DNA from 4 places in the Streptomyces rimosus genome. Region 3 is predicted to be linked to each of the others. Evidence: riboswitches for the same ligand, from Rfam matches in the RefSeq annotation. Region 3 holds a riboswitch; each other region holds the start of a gene.
What was found. Region 3 has a riboswitch for cobalamin ahead of CP984_RS08845 (CoA-acylating methylmalonate-semialdehyde dehydrogenase). Riboswitches for the same ligand answer to the same signal wherever they lie in the genome.
Positions count from the first base shown of each region.

Region 1: another riboswitch for cobalamin. It lies ahead of CP984_RS31650 (cobalamin biosynthesis protein); the one in region 3 lies ahead of CP984_RS08845 (CoA-acylating methylmalonate-semialdehyde dehydrogenase).
Region 2: another riboswitch for cobalamin. It lies ahead of metE (5-methyltetrahydropteroyltriglutamate--homocysteine S-methyltransferase); the one in region 3 lies ahead of CP984_RS08845 (CoA-acylating methylmalonate-semialdehyde dehydrogenase).
Region 4: another riboswitch for cobalamin. It lies ahead of CP984_RS13245 (ribonucleoside-diphosphate reductase subunit alpha); the one in region 3 lies ahead of CP984_RS08845 (CoA-acylating methylmalonate-semialdehyde dehydrogenase).

Region 1 is NZ_CP023688.1:7,251,053-7,258,390, forward strand. It holds gene CP984_RS31640 (putative cobaltochelatase) at 1-2,119, opposite strand, end outside; gene CP984_RS31645 (cobyric acid synthase) at 2,119-3,702, opposite strand; gene CP984_RS31650 (cobalamin biosynthesis protein) at 3,761-4,732, opposite strand; cobalamin riboswitch at 4,860-5,006, opposite strand; gene CP984_RS31655 (hypothetical protein) at 5,212-5,439, opposite strand; gene CP984_RS31660 (inorganic phosphate transporter) at 5,485-6,852, opposite strand; gene CP984_RS31665 (lysozyme) at 7,091-7,338, opposite strand, start outside.
Region 2 is NZ_CP023688.1:8,536,087-8,543,424, reverse strand. It holds gene CP984_RS37440 (hypothetical protein) at 285-1,847, shown strand; cobalamin riboswitch at 2,027-2,253, shown strand; gene metE (5-methyltetrahydropteroyltriglutamate--homocysteine S-methyltransferase) at 2,444-4,762, shown strand; gene CP984_RS37430 (lysophospholipid acyltransferase family protein) at 5,069-5,776, shown strand; gene CP984_RS37425 (AfsR/SARP family transcriptional regulator) at 5,947-7,338, opposite strand, start outside.
Region 3 is NZ_CP023688.1:2,143,764-2,151,101, reverse strand. It holds gene CP984_RS08850 (acyl-CoA dehydrogenase family protein) at 1-896, opposite strand, end outside; gene CP984_RS08845 (CoA-acylating methylmalonate-semialdehyde dehydrogenase) at 911-2,410, opposite strand; cobalamin riboswitch at 2,616-2,788, opposite strand; gene CP984_RS08840 (short-chain fatty acyl-CoA regulator family protein) at 2,836-4,242, opposite strand; gene CP984_RS08835 (hypothetical protein) at 4,431-5,147, opposite strand; gene CP984_RS08830 (hypothetical protein) at 5,313-5,678, shown strand; gene CP984_RS08825 (zinc-dependent alcohol dehydrogenase) at 5,758-6,774, opposite strand; gene CP984_RS08820 (inositol monophosphatase family protein) at 6,771-7,338, opposite strand, start outside.
Region 4 is NZ_CP023688.1:3,249,575-3,256,912, reverse strand. It holds gene CP984_RS13255 (transglycosylase domain-containing protein) at 1-319, opposite strand, end outside; gene CP984_RS13250 (ribonucleotide-diphosphate reductase subunit beta) at 463-1,527, opposite strand; gene CP984_RS13245 (ribonucleoside-diphosphate reductase subunit alpha) at 1,530-3,983, opposite strand; cobalamin riboswitch at 4,144-4,307, opposite strand; gene CP984_RS13240 (TolB family protein) at 4,611-5,930, shown strand; gene CP984_RS13235 (TolB family protein) at 5,976-7,334, shown strand.

The DNA of each region.
Region 1 (7,338 bases), 5.1 Mb from region 3:
TCCGGGTGGTGTGGTGGGTGCCCTGTCCGCGGACGTCGCGGACGAGCGCGGAAACACTGTCCGCGCGCAGTTCGTCGAGGGTGACGGCGGTGCCCTGGAGGTCCCGGGCCAGCTCGCGGGCCAGACCCAGCCGTACGGGGCCCGCCTCGCAGTCCACGACCACCGAGGCGACGCCCTCGGCGCCCAGCAGCCGCGCCGCGCGCGAGGTGCGCGCCAGCGGGTCGGGGCCGCCGGTGGACCGCCCGTCGGTGACGACCACCAGCAGCGGCCGGCGCGAGGCGTCCCGCAGCCGCTCGACGCGCAGCACCTCATGGGCCTTGAGCAGGCCCGCGGCCAGCGGCGTCCGGCCGCCGGTGGGCAGCGACTCCAGCCGGGCCGCGCCCGCCTCGACCGACGAGGTGGGCGGCAGCGCCAGCTCCGCCTCCGCCTTGCGGAAAGTGATCATGCCGATCTTGTCGCGCCGCTGGTACGCGTCGAGCAGCAGCGAGAGCACCGCGCCCTTGACCGCGCTCATCCGCTTGCGCGCCGCCATCGAACCGGACGCGTCCACCACGAACAGCACGAGGTTGCCCTCGCGGCCCTCGCGCACCGCCTCGCGCAGATCGTCCCGGCGGACGACCAGCCCGGGTCCGCTGCGCCCGCGCGCCACCTGGTGCGGCGCGGCGGCCTGCACGGTCGCGGCGAGGTGCAGCTTGGTCAGGGTGCCCTGCGGGCGGCGGGCGCCGGTGGTCCGGCCGTGCGCCGTACGGGCGCGGGAACGGCGGCCGTCCGCGCCCTCGCCGAGGCCCGGCACGTCCAGCCGCCGGGTACGGAACGGGTCGCCCGCCGCGACGGCGGCCTTCTCGCCGCCTCCGGGGGCTTCCTCTTCCGCGTTCCGGGAGTGGGCCTTCGGGTCGGCGGGAGCCGGGTCCGCCTCCGGGGCCGGCGACTGCTCGGGCAGCTGCGGCTGGTCGTGCGGGGTCTGGTCGTGCGGTGCCTGCGCGTCCTGGCTCTGCGGGCCGTCCGTGCCGCCGTCGCCGTCCTGCGGGGGCTGCCCGCCGCCCGGTCCGTCGGGGCCGTCCTCCGGGCCGCCGTCCGGTTCCGGGTCGGGCTCCGGGTCGTCGTCCGCGCCGAACTCCTCCAGGATCTGGTCGAGTTTGTCCTCGTCCAGGCCCGGGGCGTCGAACGGGTTGCGGCGGCGCCGGTGGGGGAGCGCCAGCAGGGCGGCCTGCCGTACGTCTTCCTCGCGGACCTCCGTACGGCCCGCCCAGGCCGCCAGCGCGCCGGCGGTGCGCGCCATCACGATGTCCGCGCGCATACCGTCCACCTCGAACCCGGCGCAGACGGCGGCGATTTGCCGCAGCACCGCGTCCCCCAGGACGACATCCGGCAGCAGTGCCCGCGCGGCGGCGATCCGCTCCCGCAGCTCGCCCTCCTCGGCGGCCCAGCGCGCGGCGAAGCCCTCCGGGTCCGCGTCGTAGTCCAGGCGGCGCCGTACGACCTCGACCCGCTGGTCCGGCTCGCGGGACGCGGCGACCTCCACGGTCAGGCCGAAGCGGTCGAGCAACTGCGGGCGCAGTTCGCCTTCTTCTGGGTTCATGGTGCCGACGAGCAGGAAGCGCGCGGCGTGCCGTACGGAGACGCCTTCGCGTTCCACGTACGAGGCGCCCATGGCGGCGGCGTCCAGCAGCAGGTCCACGAGGTGGTCGTGGAGGAGGTTGACCTCGTCCACGTACAGGATGCCGCGGTGCGCGTCCGCCAGCAGGCCCGGCTCGAACGCCTTCACGCCCTCCGACAGGGCCCGTTCGATGTCCAGCGCGCCGACGAGGCGGTCCTCGGACGCGCCGACCGGCAGCTCCACCATGCGGGCCGGGCGCTCCTCGGAGCCGCCCGCCTCGTGGGGGCCGTCCGGGCACGCGGGGTCCGGCGCGGTGGGGTCGCAGGAGAACCGGCAGCCGGTGACCACCGGGACGTCCGGCATCAGCGCCGTCAGGCCACGCACGATCGTGGACTTCGCGGTGCCCTTCTCGCCGCGGACCAGCACCCCGCCGATGGCCGGCGAGATGGCGTTGAGCAGCAGGCTCAGCCGCATGTCGGACATGCCGACGACCGCGGTGAACGGGTAAGGGACCGATGCCATTAAGGAGTACCCCCTTCGAGGGACGTGCGATGTGCGGGCGGTGCGGGAGCGGCCGGGGCGGGGGACGGCGGCGGTATCGGCGGCGCCCCCGGCGGTACGAACGGCAGCCCGGCCGGGACCCCGTCCTCGATGAGCCGCAGCAGCGCGTCCGTGTCCGCGTGCTCCTCGATCAGGTCGCCCAGCTTGTCGAGCTGCTCCTCGCGCAGCGCGGCGAAGCTGGTGTCCGGCGCCGGGACGAACGCGCGGCCCGCGTCGGCGGCCACCCGCCGCAGGAACGCCCGCCGGAAACCGTCGCTCTCCAGGGAGCCGTGCCAGTGGGTGCCCCAGACGGCCCCGGACCGGCAGCCTTCCAGGAACGGCTCCCCGCCGTCGACCTCCGCCACGCCGTGGTGGATCTCGTACCCCTCGACCGGCTCGCCCAGCGCCTCGCCGGTCGGCCGGGCCAGCGTCTTCTGAGCCGCGAACCGTACGCGTACGGGCAGCAGCCCCAGCCCGTCCACGGTCCCGGCCTTCGACTCGACCTCGTCCTCGATGCGCTCGCCCAGCATCTGGAAGCCGCCGCAGATGCCGAGCACCGGGCGGCCCTCCGCGGCCCGTCGCCGCACCGCGTCCGCGATGCCGCGCTCGCGCAGCCACTGGAGGGCGCGCACGGTGCCGCGGGTGCCGGGCAGCACCACCAGGTCGGCGTCGGCCAGCTCCTCGGGGCGGTCCACGAAGCGCACCACGACGCCCGGTTCGGCGGCCAGCGCGTCCACGTCGGTGAAGTTCGACATCAGCGGTACGGCGGCCACGGCGACGCGCAGCACGTCCGCGCCGTGCGGCGGCGCGACGACGCTCTCGCGGACCGCGCCGCGCAGCGACACCCTCAGGCCGTCCTCCTCGTCGATGCCGAGGCCGTGCGCGAACGGCAGCACCCCGAGAGTGGGCCGCCCGCTCAGCCCCCTCAGCATCTCCAGGCCGGGTTCCAGCAGCGTCACATCGCCGCGGAACTTGTTGACGAGATAGCCCGCGACCAGCGCCTGGTCCTCCCGGGACAGCAGCGCCGTGGTGCCGAAGAACGAGGCGAACACGCCGCCCCGGTCGATGTCGCCGACCACCACGACCGGAATGCGGGCGGCGCGCGCGATGCCCATGTTCACGATGTCGGTGCGCCGCAGGTTGATCTCCGCGGGGCTGCCGGCGCCCTCGCAGATCACCGCGTCATGCGTACGGCGCAGCTCCTGGAGGCAGTCCGTGACCGTACCGAGCAGCCGTTCCTGGCGCCCCGCGTGGTAGCCGCGCGCGCTCAGCTCGCCCACCGGCTTGCCCATCAGCACGACCTGGCTGCTGCGGTCACTGCCCGGCTTGAGCAGTACGGGGTTCATCAGCGCGCTCGGCTCGACGCGCGCCGCCGCGGCCTGCATGGCCTGCGCCCGCCCGATCTCCGCGCCCTCGCGCGTCACGAACGAGTTCAGCGACATGTTCTGCGCCTTGAAGGGCGCCACCTTGACGCCCTTGCGGGCCAGCCAGCGGCAGATGCCCGCCGTCACCACGCTCTTGCCCGCGTCGGACGTGGTGCCGGCCACCAGCAGCCCGCCGCCCAGCGGCGCCCCACTCGAACCGTTCACCTGGCACTCCTCGCCGTCCGTACGTTGCTGCTGCTCACTTGGACCTCCCGGCCGTACGGGACCGGCGTACCGCACCGGCCGCCAGACGGCCCGTGACCGTGGCCGCCAGGGCCAGCGCGCTCACCCGGCGCGACAGCCGTACGGCCCGGTCGATGTCCGCCACCGCGACGGGGCGCCCGGTGCCGCCGTTGAGCACCGGCCGGTGCTCGACCCGGCCGCCGTACGCCAGGGTGCCGCCCAGCCGTACGCCCAGCGCGCCCGCGAACGCGGCCTCCACCGGGCCCGCGTTGGGGCTCGGGTGCGATGCGCCGTCCTGCTGCCAGGCGCGCCACGCGCCCCGCCGGTCGGGGCCGGCCAGGACCGCCAGCGCGGCGGTCAGCCGGGAGCCGGGGAATCCGGCCACGTCGTCGAGGCGGGCCGAGGCCCACCCGAAGCGGCGGTAGCGCGGTGATTTGTGGCCCACCATCGCGTCCAGCGTGTTGACGGCACGGAACGCCAGCAGCCCCGGGACGCCCGCGACCGCGCCCCACACCAGGGCGCCGACCACCGCGTCCGAGGTGTTCTCGGCGACGGACTCGACCACCGCGCGCGCCATCTGCTGTCCGTCCAGGGCCTGCGGGTCGCGCCCGCACAGGTGCGGCAGGCGCTCGCGCGCCACGTCGAGGTCGCCCACGGCGAGCGCCCCGCCGACGGCCCGCGCCTCGCGGCCCAGCGAGGTGCCGCCCAGGACGGACCAGGTGGCGGCGGCGGTCAGCGCCACGGAGGCGGCGGGGGAGCGGCGTACGGCACGGGTGAGGAGCGCGGCACCGGCGGCGGTTCCGCCCGCGCACAGTGCGGTGTGCAGGGCCCCGCGCCCGCGGTCGTCGCGCCACAGGCGGCGCTCCACGGCCGCCGCGGCCCGCCCGAAGGCGGCCACCGGGTGGCCGCGCCGGGGATCGCCCACGACCAGGTCGCCGAGGAAACCCAGGGCCGCGCCGCACGCGTAGCCGGCGTGTTCGGCACGCATCGGATCAGACCGCCGTCGCGCCTCGGAGGGGCAGCGGGGTACGTCCAGCAGGTCTCGAACTGCGGCCGGGCATGGCGGTAGGTCCTCACTCAGGGTCCGCGCCCTGGTTCGACGGGTACGGCGACGAGAGTCTCCTGGCTCCCCGGATCGGCGCTTCCCCCGGCCTTCCAGTCCGTACGGAACCCGCGTCCCGGACGCGGACCGTGGCCCTTGATGGAGGAGCGCTCCCCGGTGACAGTGGCGGGACCGCGCCGGATTCTCACCGGACTTCCTCATCTGTCGCCGATTGGCTCCGGCAGTCCACCACGCTCCGCGAAGCCCGTCAACTCGCGCTTGACCTGCGGCGCGGGGCCCGCTCACGGCTGTGTCCAAGGCCACAGCGCCCCGGGCCCCGGGCCCGGCATACGGCGACGGGGTGCCCGGTGGCCGCGGCGGGTGCCGCGGCCACCGGACGCCCCGGGGCGCCGTGCCGGTGCCGGTCAGGCGGCGACGATCAGGTAAATGCCGTACGCCACGGCCGCCGCGCACAGCGCGAAGCAGGCGTACGCACCGGTCCGCGCCGCCCCGCCGGCGGCCACCGCCTCGCCCTCCTGGCGCGGCTTGCGGGACGTACCGACGATGCCGAGGGTGAACAGGCCCACGATGCCGACCGTCACGACCAGCGTGACGCCGAAGACCTGGCCGAGCGCTGCCCAGTCGATGCTCATTGCGTTCTCGTTCCTTCGTGGAAGCCGGGGAGGCGTACGGCGGGGTCAGCCGGCGGCCGAGCCGGCCTTGGCGCGGCGCTTGGTCCGGTGCGTCTCGTGCGGGTGGGCGGCCACCGGATCGGCGGTCACCGGGTCGGCGATCACCGGGGCCGCGCCGACCGGGTCGGCGAGCGGCGCGTCGGCCATCGCGGGCGCCGGGATCGTAGCCTCGACAGCCTCGGCCGCCGCGGGGACGGGCCCGACCGGGCCGGCGGGCGGCGGCGAGACGGCCTGCAGGGCGGCGGTGACGACGCCCGCGGGCTCCGCGGCCGGTCCCTCGTTGACGTTGGTGTGGTCCACCGGCTTGCGCCGGGAGGCCGCCCAGATCGCCCCGCAGACGGCGAGTGCGAGGACCGCGACGGCCGCGATGCCCCAGTCGCCCTGGTCCGCCAGCAGCGCGGCGCCCGCCGCGACCAGGCCGGCGGCCGGCAGCGTCAGGCCCCAGGCGACGACCATCCGGCCCGCCGTGGACCAGCGCACCACGCCGCCCTTGCGGCCCAGCCCGGAGCCCATGACGGAGCCGGAGCAGACCTGGGTGGTGGAGAGCGCGAAGCCGAGGTGGGAGGAGGCCAGGATGGTGGCCGCGGCGCCGGTCTGGGCGGCGAAGCCCTGCGGCGGCTGAATGTCGGTGATGCCCTTGCCCATCGTGCGGATGATCCGCCAGCCGCCCAGGTACGTGCCGAGCGCGATGGCCAGACCGGCCGAGGCGATGACCCACAGCGGCGGGTCGGCGTGCGGCGCCACGACGCCGCCGGTGATCAGCGCCAGGGTGATCACACCCATCGTCTTCTGGGCGTCGTTGGTGCCGTGAGCGAGGGAGACCAGCGCGGCGGAGGCGATCTGCCCGGCGCGGTAGCCCTTGGCGGTGTCCTCCTCGGCGCGGTTGCGGGCCAGCCGGTACGTCAGCCGGGTCGCGGCCATCGAGGCCAGGCCGGCCACGATCGGCGCGGCGACGGCCGGGATGAGGACCTTCATGACCACGGCGCCGCCGTGCACGCCGCTCGCGCCGACGGACACCAGGGTCGCGCCGATCAGACCGCCGAAGAGGGCGTGCGAGGAGCTGGAGGGGAGCCCGGCGAGCCAGGTGACGAGGTTCCAGATGATGGCGCCGACCAGTCCGGCGAAGATCACTTCTGGTCTGATGCCGGCGGTCTCGTCGATGATGCCGCCGGAGATGGTCTTGGCGACCTCCACGGACAGGAACGCGCCGAGCAGGTTGAGGGCCGCCGACATCGCCACCGCTGCCTTGGGCTTGAGCGCCCCGGTGGAAATGGTGGTGGCCATGGCGTTGGCCGTGTCGTGGAAGCCGTTCGTAAAGTCGAACACCAAGGCCGTGACGATCACGATCCCGATGAGAAGCGTGATGTGTTCCATTCACCCAGGCAATCAGTTCGATGGTCAGTAACGCTCGGGACCGTACGGACGACGGGTGAACGGAAGGTGAACTGGGCCGGGCGCCGCGGTGACGCCCCCGCAGGGGTAGCGCGGAGGCGTCCGAGGCGTCACGCGGGCCCCGTACGTATCGGCACGGGAGCCCCGCGTGTCCCGGGCGTACCGGACCCCGTGGGGCATATGCCCAGGCCCCATGACGTCCCGCGCCCGGTCTCCCGGCTCAGCCCCGGGCGAAGCGCCGGAGCTGCGCGGCCGTGCCGTTCCACTTGTTCTGGTCGCCCGGCAGCGCGCCGTGGTTCGCGTACTGCCAGAAACTCGGGTACGCCCAGCCGGCCGGCAGCTTGCCGGGCGTGCTGTGCCAGTTCGCCAGCCACAGCGGGTGGGTGGCGGCGAACGCCCGGCTGCCGCCGGTGCAGCCGTTCCACCACCGCGCCGTCGTGTAGATCACCGGCCGCCGCCCGGTCTGCC
Region 2 (7,338 bases), 6.4 Mb from region 3:
AATCCCCACACCAATTCCGTTGACCCCTCAACCGTTCAGCGGACCGGGCCCCCTCGCCGAATACCCCGCAGCCCCGAGATAGTTCACTGCGAAATCACCATTGGTCCATATCAATGCCCCGGCGTACAGCCCGAATTAGCCCCGGAGCACCGGTCATGGCATGATCACCCAGCTCCCATTCCGCACATCCGCACTTCTTCGCAACCGTCCCATTGTTGTGAGGCGCCGTTTTCGGAGGCGACTTCGCCACGGCGTGCCCCACCCCACATTCTCTAGGGCTCACCTTGCGTACGATCACCAAGCAGGCGCTCATACCTGCCCTGACCGTCATCTCCCTGCTGGCCTCCGGCTGTTCGTCGGGCAGTGGCGCCGGTACCGACGCCGGCACCGGCGAGTCCGTCGAACCCGGCGCCGGGGCGACCGCCGCCCAGGCCGCCGAGGGCCATGACGCCGCCGACGTCACTGCCGGCAAGGGCGGCAGCGGCGGACAGCGGCTGGCCGTCGGTGCGGCTCCCTCGTCGTCCGGCCCTGCCGGTGCGGCGGCCGTGGCCCGCCCGTCCGGTGACGGACGCCCGCAGTACAAGTCCGCGGTACGGGTCGCCTCGTACGACCGCCGCAGCGGCCGCGCGGTCGTCGTCAGCCCGGCGAAGCACCTCCCGAGCCCCTCCCCCTCGGGCTCCGCATCCACCGCCCCCTCCCCCACTCCCTCCGCCTCCGCTCCCGCGAAGAACTCGGCCGTGGCCGTCGGCGACGTCATCGCGAGCGCGCCCGCTCCCGGCGCCCCCAGCGGTGTCCTGGCCAAGGTCACCGCCGTACGGGGCACGACGGCGAAGGGCACCGAGGTCAACACCGCGCCGGCCACGCTCGACGCGCTGCTGGGCAAGGGCAAGGCCGACGGGAAGGTGCCCGTCGATCCGGCTGCCGTCTCGGTCGAGCCGCTGGTCAAGGGGGTGAAGGTTTCCTGGGCGAAGAACGGCGAGCGCCGCTTCGGGCCGCACGGCGCCTCGCTGCCCCTCGGCAGTCTGCGCCTGGACGTCGGCGCTTCGGTCGCCACCGCGGAGGACGCCCCGGCGAGCGCCGCGGCCTCGGTCGCCGGCTTCGTGCAGCTGTCGCCCAAGGTGGAGTTCACTTACGACGGCAGCCGCGGGCACGCCACGCCCTCCCCCGCACCCGCCAACCACACGGCACCCGGAGGCGCGTTCATCGGGCTGTCCGGTGACTGGTCCTCCCAGTGGCGCTTCAAGGGCCAGGCCGCCGCCTCCACCGCGAGCGGCAAGCCGATGCGGGTGCCGTTCGCCAAGCTCCACGCCGATCCGGTCATCCAGGTCGGCCCGGTCCCGGTCGTCGTCAATCTTGACCTCACGTGCTACCTCGCGGTCGAGGCGGACGGCCGGGTCAGCGTCGACATCAAGCAGGACCTCAAGGGCGACTTCCGGGTCGGCGGCAGCTACTCCTGGGCCGGGGGCTGGAAGCCCGTCAGCGAATCCGGCATGCACTCCACCCCGGTACAGGCGGCTGTGACGGCGTCGGGCCAGGCGAAGGCCACGCTCGGTACCGAGGCGAGCGTCGGCCTGTACGGTGCGGTCGGTGTGAGCGCCGATCTCGCTCCGTATCTGCGCGGCGAGGCCAGTGCCGCGGCCATCGGTTCCTCCGACGGAAAGGGTTCGGTCACGGCCGACTGGAAGGCTTTCGGAGGGCTGGATCTGAGCGGCTCACTCCAGGCCCAGCTGACGATCTTCGGCACTCCGCTCTTCCAGAAACGCATTCCGCTGGGCACCCTGCACCGCGAATGGAAGCTCGCGTCCGGCCGGTTCTCCTCCGCCACGTCGCAGCCGCCTGCCGGCTGAGCCCTCCGCCACATAGCGCCAAAACCGAAACCGAGGCCGTGCGGACCCGGTTCCCCAGCGCCAAAGCCGAAGCCGTACGGACCCGGTCCCCACCGGGTCCGTACGGCTTCGACGTTCCCCCGTCTCATAGCCCGTCCCGCCATATGAACAGGGCTGTCCGCTCGGGCCCCGCTCGATCTACTGTGTCCGGTGCAGCTGGTTCGCCCTGCCCGCCAGGCAGACGCGTCGTAAGAGGGAACCCGGTGGGAATCCGGGACTGCCCCGCAGCGGTGAGCGGGAACGACCGCCGTCATACGCACTGGATCCGGGCCGCGGATCCGGGAAGCGACGGCCAGTAGGTGCCCGCCGGGAGAGCCCGGCAGGCGTGCCCGCGAGTCCGAAGACCTGCCCGTTGCCCGCGCGCGTCCATGCGTGCGCGGTCTTCCCGGAGACCTCGAGGGCGGGTTGGGAGCGTTCCGGACATGGTCCGGAACCGTACATGTCAGGCGGGCAGAAGCGTCGGCGCACGCTTCGCGGCTCGTCCGACGCGTCGTTCCTTCGCGTTCTCGTCCCGTTTCCGGGACGTACTCAAGAACACTTCCGCGAAGGAGAGTTCCGTGACAGCGAAGCCCGCAGCCGCGGCAGCACGGGCCACCGTGTACGGCTACCCCCGCCAGGGTCAGCACCGGGAACTGAAGAAGGCCATCGAGGGCTACTGGAAGGGCCGCGTCACCGCGGACGCCCTGATGGAGACCGCGCGGGGCCTGCGCCGTGCGAACTGGCGGCAGCTGGTGGACGCCGGTGTGCACGAGGTGCCGACCGGTGACTTCTCGTACTACGACCACGTCCTGGACACCAGCGTCATGGTCGGTGCTGTCCCGGACCGGCACCGCGCCGCCGTCGAGGCCGACGCCCTGGACGGCTACTTCGCGATGGCGCGCGGCACGCAGGACGTGGCGCCGCTGGAGATGACGAAGTGGTTCGACACCAATTACCACTACCTGGTGCCCGAACTGGGGCCCGACACGGTCTTCGCCGCGGACTCCGCCAAGCAGGTCGGCGAGCTGAAAGAAGCGCTCGCCCCCGGGCACACACCGCGTCCGGTGCTCGTCGGCCCGGTCACCTACCTCCTGCTGGCCAAGCCCGCCCCCGGAGTCGCCGCCGACTTCGAACCGCTGACCCTGCTCGATCGGCTGCTGCCGGTGTACGCCGAGGTCCTGGGCGATCTGCGCGCGGCCGGGGCCGAGTGGGTGCAGCTGGACGAGCCCGCCCTCGTCCAGGACCGCACCCCGGCCGAGCTGAACGCCGCCGAGCGCGCCTACCGCGACCTCGGCGCCCTCACCGACCGTCCGAAGCTGCTGGTCGCCTCGTACTTCGACCAGCTCGGTGAGGCCCTGCCGGTCCTGGCCAAGGCTCCCGTCGACGGTCTGGCGCTGGACTTCACCGAGGCCGCCGCCGGCAACCTGGACGCGCTCGCCGCCGCGGGCGGCCTGCCCGGCAAGCGCCTGGTCGCCGGTGTCGTCAACGGCCGCAACATCTGGATCAACGACTACGAGAAGTCGCTGGCCACGCTCGGCACCCTGCTGGGGCTGGCCGACCGGGTCGACGTGGCCGCCTCCTGCTCCCTGCTGCACGTGCCGCTCGACGCCGCCGTCGAGCGCGACATCGACCCGCAGATCCTGCGCTGGCTCGCGTTCGCCAGGCAGAAGACTGCCGAGATCGCCACGCTCGCCCGCGGCCTGGCGCAGGGCACCCACACGATCGCAGCCGAACTGGCCGCCAACCGCGCGGACCTGGCGTCCCGCGCCGGTTCCGCGATCACCCACGACCCCGCCGTACGCGCCCGCTCCGCCGCCGTCACCGACGCGGACGGCCGCCGCTCGGCACCGTACGCGAAGCGCGCCGCCGCCCAGCGGGCCCACCTGGGCCTGCCCCTGCTGCCGACCACCACCATCGGCTCCTTCCCGCAGACCGGCGAACTGCGCGCCGCCCGCGCCGACCTGCGGGCCGGACGCATCGATACCGCCGGCTACGAGGAGCGCATCAGGAACGAGATCCGCGAGGTCATCGCCTTCCAGGAGAAGGCGGGCATCGACGTCCTGGTGCACGGCGAGCCCGAACGCAACGACATGGTGCAGTACTTCGCGGAGCAGCTGACCGGCTACCTCGCCACGCAGCACGGCTGGGTCCAGTCGTACGGCACGCGGTATGTGCGTCCGCCGGTCCTGGCCGGTGACATCTCGCGGCCCGAGCCGATGACGGTGCGCTGGACGACGTACGCCCAGTCCTGCACCGACCGGCCCGTCAAGGGAATGCTGACCGGCCCGGTCACCATGCTCGCCTGGTCCTTCGTACGCGACGACCAGCCGCTCGGCGACACCGCCCGCCAGGTGGCGCTGGCCCTGCGCGACGAGGTCGCCGATCTCGAAGCGGCGGGCACCTCGGTCATCCAGGTGGACGAGCCCGCCCTGCGCGAGACGCTGCCGCTGCGCGCCGCAGGTCACGCCGCCTACCTCGCCTGGGCCACCGAGGCGTTCCGCCTCACCACGAGCGGCGTGCGGGACCGTACCCAGATCCATACGCACATGTGCTACGCCGAGTTCGGCGACATCGTCCAGGCCATCGACGATCTCGACGCCGACGTCGTCAGCCTGGAGGCGGCCCGCTCTCACATGCAGGTCGCCCGCGAACTGGCCGCACACGGCTACCCGCGCGAGGCCGGCCCCGGGGTGTACGACATCCACTCGCCCCGCGTGCCGAGTGCCGAGGAGGCGGCGAGCCTCCTGCGCAAGGGCCTCGACGCGATCCCGGCCGAGCGCCTGTGGGTCAACCCGGACTGCGGCCTGAAGACCCGCGCCTGGCCCGAGACCCGCGCTTCGCTGGAAAACCTGGTCGCCGCCGCGCGGACCGTTCGGGCGGAGATTCCTTCGGCCTGATGTCCGGGGGCTGGTGACAGGTGGTGATCGATTATGGCGGGCACCGGTGACGACCGGTGATTGGTTACGGCCGGAACCTGTGACAGCCGGTGATTGATTACGGCCGGAACCTGTGACGGCCGGGAGGGCGCACGCCCGAGCGTCCTCCCGGCCATCCACCACCACCTTCCGGCGCCACGCCCCACCGGTATCCCCACGAGTGGTTACGAACCCTCCCCCCTGCATCTACACTACGTCCTCCTGCACCTCGTCTGACCTGCGTAAACAGCGCCGTTGAGCCGGTTCCGGAGAGTGAGGAGAGGCCCTGTGTTCTATCAGGTGCTCAAGTACGTGATCCTGGGGCCGTTACTGCGGCTGATCTTCCGACCGCGGGTGGAGGGGCTGGAACATGTGCCCTTGCAGGGCCCGGCGATCATTGCGGGCAACCATCTGTCGTTCTCGGACCACTTCGTGATGCCGGTGATCGTGCCGAGGCGGGTCACGTTTCTGGCGAAGTCCGAATACTTTACGGGGCCCGGGCTGCGCGGACGGCTGACCGCGGCGTTCTTCCGTGGCATCGGACAGATCCCCGTGGACCGCTCCGGCGGCAAGGCGGCCCAGGCGGCGTTGCGGTCCGGGCTGGCGGTGCTGCGCAAGGGGCGGGTCCTGGGGATCTACCCGGAGGGGACGCGGTCGCACGACGGGCGGCTCTACAAGGGCCGTACGGGAGTGGCCGCGCTGGCGATGAAGGCCCAGGTGCCGGTGATCCCCTGCGCGATGATCGGTACATTCGAGGCCCAGCCCACCGGCCGCCGCCTGCCCCGCGCCATGCGCATCACCATCCGCTTCGGCAAGCCCCTGGAATTCAGCCGCTTCGCCGGCCTGGACGGCGAACACGCCGCGCTGCGCGCCGTCACCGACGAGATCATGTACGAGATCCTGCAGCTCTCCGGCCAGGAGTACGTGGACGAGTACGCGAACGAGGCGAAGGCGCGGCAGCAGTCGCAGTGGGGGTTGGTGCGGCGGTTCCGGTGAGCGCAGGGTGGTGGGGGCGGAAAACCGCCGCGCCGATTTCCCATCGTGCTCGACGCCGCACAGGACGCCGGGCAGGCACCGGTGCGGAGGCCAGGGCCTCCCGGGCCGCGTCGGGGTTCTGCGGCTCGTATCCAGTCCGCACGTTCCGGCGGATTCATGGGCACGCGGATCTACGCGTCCGCGTCTCCAACCGGCGCCGGCCTGTCCGCGGGCAGCAGCCTCCGTACGGCGGCGGCCTCCGGGGAGCCCAGCGTCTCGTACGTCTCCAGGGCTTTGTGCCAGCAGACGCGGGCGCGGTCCGCGTGCCCGGTTCGCCGGAGGGCGTGTCCGAGGGTGGTGAGGGCGTTGGCGCGGGCCCATTGGCCACTGGGGCCCTGCAGGATGGCGAGGGCCTCTTCGGCCCGTCCCGCGGCCTGCGCCGGCCGGTCCGCGGCGAGATGGGCTTCCGCCATCCGCCAGTACGTCATCGCCTCCCACAGGCACTGCCTGCTGTCCTGGAAGATGACGACGGCTTGTTCGAATTGCTGTAAAGCGTCCTCCGGGCGCGCGGCCTGTGTCAGCACCACGCCGAGTGAGTAGTGTCCGGCGGCCAGGCGCGTCGTCGCGCCGATTTTCTGGTAGAGGGCCAGGCACTGCTCGGCCAGGCTCACGCCTTCGGTGATACGGCCGGTGTCCACGTAGAGGAGAGCGAGGTTGGCCAGCGCGCTGGCCACGCTGTTCTGGTTCCTGTAACTGCGGAAGGCGGCAAGTGCCTGCTGCAGGAGGGATTCCGCGTCTTCGTGGCGGCCCTGCAGACTCGCGATGATGCCGCTTTCGTTGAGGGCGTTGGAGGAGAGAACGGGATCCGCGCAGTGGCCCCGGAGTGCCATGGCGGCCTGGGCCTCGCGATCCGCCTCTGTGAGACGGCCGGCCATGATGTGGAAGTGGATCATGAGCAGGCGCAGCCGCCCCTCGGCATGGGCGTCCTGCGCTTCCCGCGCGGCCGTCAGCAGGTGCACGATCGTCTGCTCGTACTGCCGGGCGCCCGTGCCCGAATCGGCCAGGTCCTTGGTCACCAGCATGAGGTCCGCCGCACGCCGCAGCGTGGGCCCGCGGGCCGAGGCGCGGGCGCAGGCCAGCAGGTTTCCGGCCTCCGTGTACAGCCATTCCAGCGCGCTTTCCCGGTCATCGAAGGACAGGCCCGGGTACTGGGTGGGCTCGATGTGGTCCGCCAGGGGTTCTCCGGGCCGGTTCATCGTGTAGACGCGGGCGGCCGTGGCCAGGTAGTGGTCCAGCAGCCGTGAGCGTGCCGCCTCGCGCTGCTCCGGGGGATCGTCACGTTCGGCGCGGGCACGGGCGTAGAGGCGTAGGAGGTCGTGGTAGCGGTAGCGGTCCGGCGCGGGGGATTCCAGCAGTGAGGTGTCCACCAGGAACTCCAGCGTTTTTCCGGCCTCTTCGGTGCGCAGGCCGAGTACGGCCGCGGCGGCGCCGAGCGAGATGTCCGGCCCGCACGGCAGGGCCACCAGCCGGAAAGCGCGCGCCTGCCGGGCGGCGAGCTGCCCGTATCCCAGCTCGAAGGTGGC
Region 3 (7,338 bases):
CGGGCGGCGGCCAGCTCCGTCGCCATGTCGGCGAGACGGAACTGCAGCGCCTGCGCGTCCAGCAGCCGTCCGCCGAACGCCTCCCGGTCCGCGAGGTACGCCTGCGCCGCGTGCAGGGCGCTCTGCCCGCCGCCGAGGGAGCAGGCGGCGATGCCGAGCCGGCCGCCGTTCAGGCCGCTCATCGCGATGCGGAAACCGTCGCCCTCCGCGCCGAGCCGCCGATCGGCGGGTACGCGCACTTCATCGAGGATCACCTGCCGGGTGGGCTGCGCGTTCCAGCCCATCTTCTTCTCGTTCGGGCCGAACGACAGTCCCGGATCGTCCCGCTCGACGATGAACGCGGAGATGCCGCCGGGACCGTCCTCGCCGGTACGGGCCATCACCACGTACACCCGCGAGGTCCCGGCACCGGAGATGAACTGCTTGACGCCGGTGAGCACGTAGTCGTCGCCGTCGCGCACCGCGCGGGTGCGCAGCGCCGCCGCGTCGGACCCGGCGCCCGGCTCGGTCAGGCAGTAGCTGCCCAGATCCGCCATCGAGCACAGGCCGGGCAGCCAACGGGCGCGCTGCGCCTCGTCGCCGTACCGGTCGATCATCCAGGCGACCATGTTGTGGATGGACAGGTAGCCCGCGATGGACGGGCAGGCGGTGGCCAGCACCTCGAAGACCAGCACGCCGTCCGCCCGGCTCAGCGCGGAGCCGCCGGACCGCTCCCGTACGTAGATCCCGCCGAGCCCCAGCGCGGCGGCCCTGCGCAGCACGTCCACGGGAAAGTGCTTGTCCTGGTCCCAGGCCACGGCGTGCGGCGCGATGTGCTCCTGCGCGAAGTCCAGCGTCGTCTCCACGATGGCGAGCTGGTCCGGGGTGAGGGAGGCGGCCGTGGTGGCGGTGGTCATGACGCTCATCGCGCTCAGCCCATCGTCGGGATGGTGAAGCTCGCGCCTTCCTTGACCCCGGAGGGCCAGCGCGAGGTGACGGTCTTGGTGCGGGTGTAGAAGCGGATCGCGTCCGGGCCGTGCTGGTTCAGGTCGCCGAAGCCGGACCGCTTCCAGCCGCCGAAGGTGTGGTACGCGACCGGCACCGGGATCGGCACGTTGACGCCGACCATGCCGGTGTTCACCCGCCGGCTGAAGTCCCGTGCGGTGTCCCCGTCCCGGGTGAAGATCGCCACGCCGTTGCCGTACGGGTGCTCCGTGGGCAGCCGCAGCGCCTCCTCGTAGTCCGCCGCCCGTACCACCGACAGCACCGGGCCGAAGATCTCCTCCTGGTAGATGCGCATGTCCGGGGTGACCCGGTCGAAGAGCGAGGCGCCCGCGAAGAAGCCGTCCTCATGGCCGGGCAGCGTGAAGTCCCGCCCGTCCACGACCAGTTCGGCGCCCTCCGTGACGCCCAGATCGACATACGCGCGCACCCGGTCCAGCGCGTCCCGGCCGACCAGCGGCCCGAAGTCGGCGTGCGGGTCGTCGCTGCGGCCGATGCGCAGCGCGCCGATCCGCTCCTTGAGCCGCGCCACCAGCGCCTCGGCCGTCTCCTCGCCCACCGGTACGGCGACCGAGACCGCCATGCAGCGCTCGCCCGCCGACCCGTACCCGGCGCCGACCAGCGCGTCCACCGCCTGGTCGAGGTCGGCGTCCGGCATCACGATCAGGTGGTTCTTGGCGCCGCCGAAGCACTGGGCGCGTTTGCCGTGCGCCGCGGCGGTCGCGTAGATGCGCGCGGCGACGGGCGTCGAGCCGACGAAGCCCAGCGCCTCGACGCGCGGGTCCTCCAGCAGCGTGTCCACCGGTTCCTTGCCACCGTGCACGACGTTCAGGACGCCCGGCGGCAGCCCCGCCTCCAGGAACAGTTCGGCGAGCCGCAGCGGCACCGACGGCGCCCGCTCGGACGGCTTGAGCACGAACGCGTTGCCGCAGGCGAGGGCCGGGGCAGCCTTCCACAGCGGGATCATCGCGGGGAAGTTGAACGGGGTGATCCCGGCGACCACGCCGATGGGGCGGCGCAGCGAGTGCACGTCGATGCCGGTCCCGGCGTTGTCGGTGAACTCGCCCTTGAGCAGGTGCGGAATGCCCGCGGCGAACTCCACCACCTCCAGCCCGCGCTGGAGGTCACCGTGCGCGTCCGGAATCGTCTTGCCGTGCTCGCTCGACAGCAGCCGGGCCAGCGACTCCCGCTCGCCCTCGACCAGGCGCAGGAAATCGAGCAGCACCCGGGCGCGCCGTTGCGGGTTCCACTCGCCCCACTCCGGCTGGGCCGCCGCCGCGTCGGCGATCGCGGCCGTCGTTTCGGCCCGGTCCGCGAGCGGGACGCGGGCCTGCACGGTGCCGGTGTTGGGGTCGTACACATCGCCGAAAGCACCCGATGTTCCCGGTGTGTGCTTGCCGCCGATGAAATGGGTCAGTTCTCGGACCATGGGAGCCTGCTCTCGTCAGGTGAGACCCGGGGATGGCACGGCCGGGCGCGCGGGCGGCGCGGATGGCGCGCGGCACGCGGCGGGGCCGTGGGACGCGAAAGGCGTGGAACCGTCAGTCCGCGGGCGGCGCCGCGGGCCGGGCCGGATCACCTGGGCCGTGGGTACGCACCGGTGCCATGCGTGTCTGCTCCATCCTCGTGGACAACACGGAACAACACCCGCGGCCGGTATCCTGGCTTCCGGATCACCGCGCGCCGCCCGCCTTCCCGACGCGTTCGCGTCAGTGGCGTCCTGCTCGGCAGCGCACTCCCCGGTCACAGTGGCGGGACCGCGCCGGTTTCGCACCGGCTTCCCTGCACCGCGGGCCGTGCTCACGAACATATAGTTGGACGTCCTAGTAAGTCCAGAGCGACCGGCCGCCGGCCTCACTCCTCCCGCACCGGATACGGCACGAACGTGCTGCGGTTCTCGTCGATGGCCAGCGCCCGGCCGAGCGGCGGCACGGACCGCTGCGGGCACTCCAGCCGTTCGCAGACCCGGCAGCCCATGCCGATCGGCGTGGCCGCCGCGGCGTTGTCCAGGTCCAGCCCGTCGGAGTAGACGAGCCGCGACGCGTGCCGGATCTCGCAGCCCAGGCCGATGGCGAAGGTCTTGCCCGGATCGCCCCAGCCGCCGCGATGCCGGGTGACCGTACGCGCCGTCCACAGGTAGCGGCGGCCGTCCGGCATCGCCGCGATCTGCACATGGATGCGGCTGGGCGCGGTGAACGCCTCGTAGACGTTCCACAGCGGGCATGTACCGCCCGCCCGCGAGAAGTGGAAGCCGGTCGCGGACTGCCGCTTGGACATGTTGCCCGCCCGGTCGACCCGCACGAACGAGAACGGCACCCCGCGCCGGCGCGGCCGCTGCAAGGTGCTCAGCCGGTGGCACACCGTCTCGTAGCCGAGGCCGAAGCGGTCGGTCAGCCGCTCGATGTCGTACCGCAGCTCCTCGGCCGCGGCGTGGAACGGCCCGTACGGCAGCACCAGCGCCGCCGCGAAGTAGTTGGCCACGCCGATCCGGGCCAGTGACCAGGTCGCCGAGCCCTCCTCGAAGTCCTCCGAGGCGGGCCGCGACAGCTCGTCACCGGCCTCCAGCAGCGCCAGCTGGGTGGCCATGCGGAAGGCCCGCTGGCCGGGGCGCAGCCCCGCCGACAGGCGCAGCACCCGGGCGGTCGGGTCGTAGTGGTGCAGCGGCCCGTCGGGGGTGTCGACGAGGCGTACGCCGTGCCGTTCGGTGAGCCGGGCGGCCAGCGCGCGTCCCACCTCGCCGGGTCGGATGCCCAGTTCGGCCGCGAGCGCCTCGGCTGCGGTGTCCGCCTCGTGGAGATAGTTCTGCCGCCGGTAGAAGAACTCGCGAATCTCCTCGTGCGGCGACAGCGGCGCGGCCGGGTCGGCACCCCCGTCCCGCCCCTCCGCCACCTCCGCCAGCCGTTCGGTCAGCGCCCGGTTGCGCCGCCCCAGACCCAGCAGGACGGAGGCCACGGCGGGCTGCCGCGAGGCGAGTTCGGACAGCTCGGCGGGGGAGACCCGGGCGGCGGCCAGCTCGTCGGCCAGCGCCTCGCGCAGGTCCGCCAGCACCCGGCTGGCGTCCCGCTCGGCGAAGAACCCCGGGTCCACCCCGAACGCCTCGGTCAGCCGCAGCAGTACGGGCACGGTCAGCGGCCGCGAGTCGTGCTCCATCTGGTTCAGATAGCTGGGCGAGATGGCCAGTACGCGGGCCAGCGCGGCCTGGCTGAGCCCGCGCTCCTCCCGCAGCCGGCGCAGCCGCGCCCCGGCGTAGATCTTGCTCACGGTGCCCCCTCCGTCGCTGCCGCGCGGCACACCTTAGTGGCCGTACGGGGTGGCGGGGCTTCGCAACCTTGGCAGAAGGGAGGAGAGAGGGGCGGAACTCTGCTGCGGGGGCTGGTTGGCGACACCAGGCGCTCAGGGGGCGGAGATTTGCAGCGTTCACCGGCCGAGCGCCCCGCGCAAGTGCGGCGTTACCGCTCCGCCTCGTCCCACGCCGTGCCGAGAAGGCCGGCGTGGCTGGTCAGCAGGGCGACGAGGGCGGCGGTCACCCGGGGGTCCCACCCCTCGGCCGGTACGTCCAGCTCGAAGTCCTCCACGCCGCTCGCCCAGTCCAGGACCGGGGTCCGCCGCCCGCCGGCGTACCACCGGATACGGCGCGGCATCCGGGCACCGTCACCACTGCCGGACACCAGGCTGCCGACCGCGATGAGCACCTGCACGGGCAGGATCAGCCACCACACCCACCACCAGAAGAGCCGCCCCTTGAGGCCGACGGCGGGTACCCGGCCGGTCTGCTGCACCGTCCAGCGGGTCCGGCCCGCGCCGTCGCTCCGGGCGGGTGTCCGCGTGACGACCGCCAGGGACGCGCCGTCCGCGTCCTGCACCTCGTAGGACGTGGGCTGCCCCTTGGCGGCGGCCCGCGTGACCACGCGTGCCAGCAGCCGCTCCCGATACGGCGACTCCCACAGGGCGAAAGAGCGCACACCGTCCTTGCGCGCCGTGCGGTAGGCGTCATGGCCTCCGGACGGCAGCTGCCGCTCGACGTACGCGACGGTCCGCGCGGCCTTGCGGTCGTACGGCGCTGCCTGGCCGACCGTCGTCCGGATCTCGCGGAACACCCGCCCGTCCGGCGGCGCTTCCCAGCGCCCGCCCCGCAGGCTCGGGTCGTACAGCCACACCGTGCTCATCTCGCGTCCCCCTGGTGGATCTTTCGCGGCAGGGGCGGACTCTACCCATACGCTTTCGGCCACTCGTATGGGGGCCGGGCACGGGGGCGGCTGAGTACGCGCCCACCGCCCCTCTGAGTACCCGCACCGATGCCGCCCCCTCCCGCCGCGGGAAGACTGGCGATCATGAGCACACCAGCCCCTTCGACCTCACCCGCACCAGCCTCCGCCCCCACCGGTCTGCCGGAGAGCGACCCGTTCGCGCCCTCCAAGGCGGCCCTGCGGGTGTTCGCCGTCCTCGGCTTCCCGCTGCTCGCCGTCGCGTGGGTGCTGTTCGCGATCATCGTCCTCCACCAGGCGTACAGCGGCGACGGGGCGAGCGGGCCGCTGGCGGGCGCGGCTCAGGTGGCGCTGATGCTCTCCCCGGTCGCGGGCCTGGCCTCGTTCTGCATCCCCGACGCCCCGGGCCACCGCGCCCGGCGCACCACCATCTGGATCCAGTACGGACTCCTCGTCGCCGGCCCGGTGCTGGCAGCCGTCGACTTCTCCTGACGGCCCGCCGGCCGGGAACGCCGCGACGGCCCTTCCGGCCGGCAGGTGTTCCACCGGCCGAAAGGGCCGCGCACCGCGGTCACTCCGGTACGAGCACCACCTTGAGCGCCGAGTACGGGGACCCGGGCGCCGCGGCGAGGGCCGCGAACGCCTCCTCGTGCCGCTCCAGCGGGAAGCGGTGGGTCACCAGCCGCTCCAACGGCAGCCACCGGGCCAGCTCGATCGCCCGGGGGAACAGCCGGCTGTTGTAGTCCCCGGCCCCGATGATCTGCAGCCCCCGCTGAAGGATCTCCAGCGGCCGCACGGTCGCCGACGCCTTGCTGTTGTAGCCCATGACGACCACGCGGCCGCGCGTCGCCGCGTACGCCATGCTCTGTTCCAGCAGGTTGCCGACGGTGTCGATGACCACGTCACCGCGCCCGGCGAGGTCCGGATCGTCCGGCGGACGCACGGTGACCCGACCGCCGAAGTCCCCGGCGAACACCTCGCGGCACAGCTCCTGCCGGTACGGGTCCGGCTCGGTCAGCAGGACCCGGGCGCCGTAGTAGTGGGCCGCCATCGCGCAGACCACGCCGACCGGGCCGCCGCCGACGATCACCGCGGTCTCACCGGCCCGCAGACGGCCCGCCTCGACGTTGTTCAGCGCGCAGGCCAGCGGCTCCACGCCCACCGCCCGGTCGAAGTCCATGCCCTCGGGCACGGCGTGCACGAACCGTTCGGGCAGCCGGATGAACTCGGCGAACGCGCCGTCCAGGTCGAGCCCGACCTCCGTACCGGCCTTGTTGGCGCAGAAGTCCCAGTGCCCGCGCAGACAGGGCGGGCAACTGCCGCAGTACAGCGTGGGGTTGATGACGACCCGGTCGCCCGGCTTGTGCGCGGTGACCGCGGCCCCCGCCTCCTCGACGGTACCGACCGCCTCGTGCCCCATCACCACGCCCGGCTCGGCGGGGAACTTGCCCACCAGCACGCTGCGGTCGGTGCCGCAGATGCCGGTCTGCACGACCCGCACCACCACGTCGTCGGGCGCCGTGGCCGCCGGCTTCGGGTGGTCGACCAGTGACACCGTGCGCCGCTCGGTCAGGACCAGGGCCTTCATCGCGTACCTCCTGAGGTCGTGGGGGCGGCGCCCGGAATGTCCCACCGGATGGCGCCGAGCAGTTCCTTGTGCAGCTGTGGCGTGGCCGCCGCGACGCACGACTTCTGGTTCATCGGGTCCAGGTCGAGCAGCGCGGTGGTGCCCAGGTCGCCGCCGTACGCGTCGGTGATGGTCACCCCGCTGCGCTTGGCGAGGTACACCGCGGCGGCGATGTCGTACGGGAACAGGTGCAGGATCGAGCCGCGCCCGGCCGCCAGGAACGCCGCCTCGGTCCCGGGGTGGTCGCGCAGGACGCGGTTGCCGATGTCCACGTACGCGTCGAGCTGGCCGGTGATGATGCGCGAGATCGAGAACGTCGCGCTGTTGAAGACGAAGACGCCGCCGGTGTTCGCGGACCGGTCCACCAGGTGTCCGTAGGCTGCCGTCATCAGGTGCATCGGATGGCCGTTGAACTCGATCGACCAGAACATCTTCGCCGGGTCGGTGGTACGGCTCAGCCTGGGCAGCGCGTGCGGGAACCCGCCGTACGACAGCCCTTCGTCGTCACCGTGGATCCAGGCGCCG
Region 4 (7,338 bases), 1.1 Mb from region 3:
TCTCGGCGGCGATCACGGCGTGTTCCACCGGGTCGGGCACCTGGTCGAGGGTCACGTTCTGCCGGTTGACGGCACCCTCGGTCACCATCTGGCTGCCATCCGCCCAGTAGAAGACGGTGGCTTCCTGGCGCGCGGCGGCGTTCTCGTCCGGGATGCCGACCTGGGCGTACACGAAGGCGAAGAGCCCGGCGAATCCGGCCGCGCCGATGGCCGTGACGCCGAGCTGCTGTCTCCAGGACGGCAGCCACCGGCGCCATCCGTTACGGCCCCGGCGGGGATAGTCGATGAACCGCTTTTTCGGTTGCTCGCTGCCCTTCATATAACGGGAGAGCAGGCGGCATACGGCAGGGTTGCCGTCGCCGGCGCGTTGTCATCGACTCATCAAATCCGGTCCGGATTCGTCGGACATAAAGAAACGGCCGGGGCCGGTCCGCACCTGCGGACCGGCCCCGGCACGGTGGATCAGAACTCGTCGTCGAAGGAGACCGAGCCCTCGACGGCGACCTGGTAGGCCGAGGCACGCCGCTCGAAGAAGTTGGTCAGCTCCTGGACGTTCTGCAGCTCCATGAAGGAGAACGGGTTCTCCGAGCCGTACACCGGCGCGAAGCCCAGGCGCTGCAGGCGCTGGTCGGCCACGCACTGGAGGTATTCGCGCATCGACTCGGTGTTCATGCCCGGCAGCCCGTCACCGCACAGGTCCCGGCCGAACTGCAGCTCCGCCTCGACGGCCTCCTTGAGCATGTCGGTGACCTGGCGCTCCAGCTCCTCGTCGAAGAGGTCCGGCTCCTCCTCGCGCACCGTGTCCACGACCGAGAACGCGAAGTTCATGTGCATGGTCTCGTCGCGGAAGACCCAGTTGGTGCCGGTGGCCAGGCCGTGCAGCAGGCCGCGCGAACGGAACCAGTACACGTAGGCGAAGGCGCCGTAGAAGAACAGCCCCTCGATGCAGGCCGCGAAGCAGATCAGGTTCAGCAGGAAGCGGCGGCGGTCGGCCTTCGACTCCAGGCGGTCGATGGTCTCGACCGAATCCATCCACTTGAAGCAGAACTCGGCCTTTTCCCGGATGGAGGGAATGTTCTCCACCGCGGCGAACGCGGCGGCGCGGTCGTCCGGGTCGGGCAGATAGGTGTCCAGCAGCGTCAGATAGAACTGGACGTGCACGGCCTCCTCGAACAGCTGCCGGCTCAGGTAGAGCCGCGCCTCGGGGGAGTTGATGTGCTTGTAGAGCGTCAGCACGAGGTTGTTCGCCACGATCGAGTCACCGGTCGCGAAGAACGCGACAAGCCGGCCGATCATGTGCTGCTCGCCGGGCGAGAGCTTGGCGAGGTCGGCGACGTCGGAGTGGAGGTCGACCTCCTCCACCGTCCAGGTGTTCTTGATCGCGTCGCGGTAGCGCTCGTAGAAGTCCGGGTAGCGCATCGGGCGCAGGGTCAGCTCGAAGCCCGGGTCGAGGAGGTTCTTGCTGCCGGTGGTGGCGGTGTGCGAGGCGGCGGCGGACGTCTCGGTCTTCTCAGGGGTAGTGGTCATGGTTACTGGCATGCCTCGCAGGACTCGGGGTTTTCCAGGGAGCAGGCGACGGCCTCGGGGTCGGCCGCCTGGGTGGGTACGGGAGCGGGCTGCGCGCCCCCGCCCGTGCCGCGCGCGGACTGGGCGATCCGGGTCGCCGGCCGCGAGCGCAGGTAGTACGTGGTCTTGATGCCGCGCTTCCAGGCGTAGGCGTACATCGAGCTGAGCTTGCCGATGGTCGGCGACGCCATGAACAGGTTCAGCGACTGGCTCTGGTCGAGGTAGGGCGTACGGTCCGCCGCCATGTCGATCAGCGCGCGCTGCGGGATCTCCCAGGCCGTCCGGTACAGCTCGCGGATCTCCGCGGGGATCCAGTCCAGCTCCTGTACCGAGCCGTTGCCCTCGCGCAGCGCGTCACGGGTCCGCTCGTCCCACAGGCCCAGCGCCTTCAGCTCCTCGATCAGGTACGCGTTGACCTGGAGGAACTCGCCGCTCAGCGTCTCGCGCTTGAACAGGTTGGAGACCTGCGGCTCGATGCACTCGTACACGCCCGCGATCGAGGCGATGGTCGCGGTCGGCGCGATGGCCAGCAGCAGCGAGTTGCGCATGCCGGTCGCCGCGATACGGGTGCGCAGCGCCGCCCACCGGTCCGCCCAGCGCGGCTCGGCGTTCGGGTAGTGGTCGGGGTGCAGCACGCCGCGGGCCGTACGGGTCGCGGACCAGGCCGGGTGCGGGCCGTGCCGCTCGGCGAGGTCGGCGGACGCCTCGTAGGCGGCCAGCATGATCCGCTCGGAGATACGGGTGGACAGCTCGCGCGCCTCGGGCGAGTCGAAGCCGAGCCGCAGCCGGAAGAAGACGTCCTGGAGGCCCATCAGGCCCAGACCTACCGGCCGCCAGCGCGAGTTGGAGGCGCCGGCCTGCTCGGTCGGGTAGAAGTTGATGTCCACCACGCGGTCCAGGAAGGTCACGGCCGTACGGACCGTGGCGTCCAGCCGCTCCCAGTCCATCGCCTCCTCCCAGCCGTTGGCCTCGTTGCCGAGGTGGGCGGCGAGGTTGACCGAGCCGAGGTTGCAGACCGCGGTCTCGCCGTCGTCGGTGACCTCCAGGATCTCGGTGCACAGGTTCGAGGAGTGCACCACCTTGCCGGGCTCGGCGGTCTGGTTGGCGGTGCGGTTGGCGGCGTCCTTGAAGGTCATCCAGCCGTTGCCGGTCTGCGCGAGGGTGCGCATCATCCGCGCGTACAGGATGCGCGCCGGGACCTGCTTGACGGCCAGGCCCGCGGCCTCCGCCTTGCGGTACGCGGTGTCGAACTCGTCGCCGTACAGGTCCACCAGCTCCGGCACGTCGCTGGGGGAGAACAGCGACCAGTCGGCGTCCGCCTCGACGCGGCGCATGAACTCGTCGGGGATCCAGTGCGCGATGTTCAGATTGTGGGTGCGCCGGGCGTCCTCGCCCGTGTTGTCGCGCAGCTCCAGGAACTCCTCCAGGTCCGCGTGCCAGGTCTCCAGGTAGACGCAGGCCGCGCCCTTGCGCCGGCCGCCCTGGTTCACGGCCGCGACCGAGGCGTCCAGGGTGCGCAGGAACGGCACGATGCCGTTGGAGTGGCCGTTGGTGCCGCGGATCAGCGAGCCGCGGGCGCGCACCCGGGAGTACGACAGGCCGATGCCGCCGGCGTGCTTCGACAGGCGTGCGACCTGGTGGTAGCGGTCGTAGATCGAGTCCAGCTCGTCCAGTGGGGAGTCCAGCAGGTAGCAGGAGGACATCTGCGGGTGCCGGGTGCCGGAGTTGAACAGGGTGGGGGAGGACGGCAGGTACGACAGCGTGCTGGTCAGCCGGTACAGCTCGGCGACGTCGTCCACGGCCCGCTCGCTGTGGTCCTCGGCCAGACCGCAGGCCACGCGCAGCAGGAAGTGCTGCGGGGTCTCGATGACCTGCCGGGAGATCGGGTGGCGCAGCAGGTAGCGGGAGTGCAGGGTGCGCAGGCCGAAGTAGCCGAACCGGTCGTCGGCGCCGTCCGCCAGGGCCCGGTCGACCAGCGCGTCCAGGCGCGCCGCGTGGGTCCGTACGAACTCGGCCGTGTCGTCGGCGATCAGACCCTCGCGGTGGCCGGTGGCGACGGAGGCGGAGAAGGCGGTCGCCCCCTCCGCGGCCGCCTCCTCCGCGATGGCGCGGGTCAGCAGGCGGGCGGCCAGCTTGGAGTACTGCGGCTCGTCGCCGATCAGGCCGGCGGCGGCCTCCATGGCCAGCGAGCGCAGCTCGGCCTCGTCGGAGCCGGCGTGGCGGCCGCGCAGCGCGGCGGCGGCGATCTTGCCGGGGTCGGTGGCGTCCAGGTCGGCGGTGAGGTCGGTCAGCGTGCGCAGCAGCGCGGTGCCGGGGCCGTCCCCGGCCCGGCCGCCGGCGTCCTGCCGGGGCTTCGTGTCCTTCGCGGGCTGCACGACCTGCTGGGTTGACGCGGGCTCCGTTGGCGCGATGGTCACGTGCTGCTCTCCCTCACTCGGCGGGGGCCGGGGGAGGAGCGCGACGGCCGCGTACGGGCGTGCGGCACCCCTGGCACGGCGAGGGGCGCGCGGGCACACCGCGCAGCGTCCACCGGCCCAACCCGCGAGGCCCGGACGTATCGACGACCGCGCCGGGGGTGGCGCGGGCGTACTGCGGGCAGGTCTTCGGACTCACGGGTGCGGATTGCCGCACTTCGTACACCGTTGCGGGACAGTTCCGGATTCGCACCGGATTCCCCTGCGACGACAGCGAGCACGAGCATACATCTTGTGCTGCCTCGTGCACCCACCCCCATATCTTGTGTCGCGTTGTAACGGGGTTGTCCCGAGCCGTGGTATTCGGCAGCCGTTCCAACGTCGTTCGCAGGGGCTCTGCGGGGCCCCTGCGAAGGCTTCCTGGAGCCGTTGTGGGCCTTGCGGCCGGGGGCTGACGGCCCTCCTGGACAGGGGCTGATGCAGGGGGCGTATTGGTGGCGCGGAATGTCCCTGATGCGTTGACCGGGACTCCTGAAGCGTATTGGCTCCTTGTCTGCTCCGTCGCCCGGCGGGGCGGGTGGGGGACGTGATGTGAGGGGGAACATGCGAAGAAACGGTGCTGCGCGTGGCGTGGCCAGAACCGTGGGGCTGCTGGCCGGAGCGTGTGCCGTGGCGGGGATGCTGCCCGCGACGGCCGCTGCCGCGCGGCCGGCGGCCCCGGCGACCGAACGGGTCAGTGTCGCCGCCGACGGGACGCAGGGAAACGGTTTCTCGGGCGGTCCGACGCTCAGCGCGAACGGGCGGTTCGTGGCATTCACCTCGGAAGCCACCAATCTGGGACCCGCCGACGCCAACGGCCAACAGGACGTCCACGTCAAGGATTTACGGACGGGAAAGGTCGACCTGGTCAGCGTCGCCGGTGACGGCACCCGTGGCAACGCCCTGTCGGGGTCGCCCGAGATCAGTGCCGACGGGCGGTATGTGGCCTTCTACTCCTCGGCGTCGAACCTGGTGCCCGGCGACACCAACGGCGAGGGCGACGTCTTCGTCCACGACCGGCTGACCGGCCGCACCACGAGCCCCACCGCGGGCGCGGGCACGTCCCCGTACGGCTACGGGGTGCAGAACTTCGCCCTCAGCGGCAGCGGCCGCCACCTCGCCTTCGGCTCGTACCGCGCGGACCTGGTGCCCGGCGACACCAACGAGCGCCTGGACATCTTCGTCCACGATGTGCAGAAGAAAACGACGCAACGCGTCAGTGTGGCGAGCGACGGCGCCCAGGCCGACGGCCCCTCCGCCTTCCCGTCGATCAGCGCCGACGGCCGCCGGGTGGCGTTCACCTCCAAGGCGACGAATCTCACCCCCGCCGGGCCCGGCTTCCGCCGCCCGCCGCCGCAGGACCCCATGTACGTCCACGACCTGGACACCGGGCGGACGAGCGTGGCGAGCCTCGGCTCGACCGGCGCCGTGGTCGGCGTGTCGCCGTTCCCGCGGCTCAGCCCCGACGGCCGGCACGCGGTCTTCACCTCCGTGGCCGACGACGTGGTGCCGGGCGACACCAATCGCACCTACGACATCTTCGACCGCGACCTGGACAAGGGCACCACCCGGCTGGTGTCCCGCGCGCACGACGGGACCCAGGGCAACGGCTGGTCCTCCGACGGGCGGCTCAGCGCGGACAACCGGCGGCTCTTCTTCACCGCGGCGGCGACCAACCTGGTGCCCGGCGACACCAACGGCCAGGTGGACGCCTTCGTCCGCGACCTGCGCACCGGGCGGGTCGAGCGGATCAACGTCACCGCGGACGGCGGCCAGTCGTCCTCCTGGACCAATGCCGCGGTGCCCGACGCCTCCGGGCGGCTGGCGGTCTTCGACTCGCGCGACGACGGGCTGGTGCCCGGCGACACGAACGGGACGGGCGATGTCTTCGTCCGCCGGCTCCCGCACTGACGCAACGGCGACGCATCCACGTACCCATCAGGAGGGGAACCCGCCATGAGGTCCACCCGCAGCACCGTACGAAGACTCGCCGCCGTCACGGGGGTGTGCGCGCTCGCCGCGCTGCTGCCCGCCACGACGGCCGCCGCGCAGCCCGCGCCGCCGTCCGGCACCGAGCGGGCCAGCGTCGCCGCCGACGGCACGCAGGGCAACGGCGGCTCGTCCGGCTCGATGATCAGCGCCGATGGCCGGTTCGCCGTCTTCGCCTCCGACGCGACGAACCTGGTGCCCGGCGACACCAACGGGCAGTCGGACATCTTCGTGAAGGACCTGCGCACCGGCGCCGTCGAACGGGTCAACGTCGCGGGCGACGGCACCCAGGCCGACTCCTGGTCGTCCACGCCCACCATCAGCGCCGACGGCCGGTATGTCGCCTTCGCCTCCGACGCCGCCCACCTCGTGCCGGGCGACACCAACGCCGCAACCGACATCTTCGTGCACGACCGCAGGACCGGACGCACCGAGAGCGTCACCCTCGACGGGCGGCCCCCGCAGGGCAAACAGGGCTCCCAGATGCCGGTGATCAGCGCCAACGGGCGGTACGTGGCGTTCGCCTCCAGCCGCGAGGACCTGGTGCCCGGCGACACCAACAAGGCCCAGGACATCTTCGTCCGCGACCGGAAGACGGGCACGGTCGAGCGGGTGAGCGTCACCGCCACCGGAGAGCAGGCCAACGGCCCCTCCGCCAACCCGGTGATCAGCTACGACGGCCGTACGGTCGGCTTCATCTCCAAGGCCGCCAACCTGCGCCCGGACCCGGCCGCCGCCGCCCGCGAGCGGGCCGGTCTGCGCAAACCGCACAGCTACCCGTTCTATGTGCACGACCTGGACACCGGCCGCACCGGCGTGGGGAGCCTCTCCTCCACCGGCGAGACGGTCGGCGCCTGGAACGCCTCGCTCAGCCCCGACGGCCGCTACGCGGTCTTCTCCAGCCAGTACGGGGAAGTGGTGCCCGGCCACCCGACCGGCCGGGCGGACCTGTTCGTACGGGACCTCGTCAAGGGCACGACGGAGCAGATGTCCTACACCTACGACGGCAAGCAGCCGCAGACCGGCTCCTCCGGCCTGGGCGTACTGTCCGCCGACAACGGCCGCCTGTACTTCGAGTCCTCGGCACCGGACCTCGTACGGGACGACACCAACAACGCGACGGACATCTTCGTCCGCGACATGCGCACCGGCGTCATCACACGCGTCAACCGCCCCGTCGACAGCACACCCGACCAGGGCTGGTCCTCCAACGTCTCCACCGACGCCACGGGCCTGACCGCGGCCTTCGACTCGGACGCGGCGAACCTGGTCCCGGGGGACACGAATGGGGTCACGGATGTGTTCGTGCGGCGGATGCTGCCGTAACCCG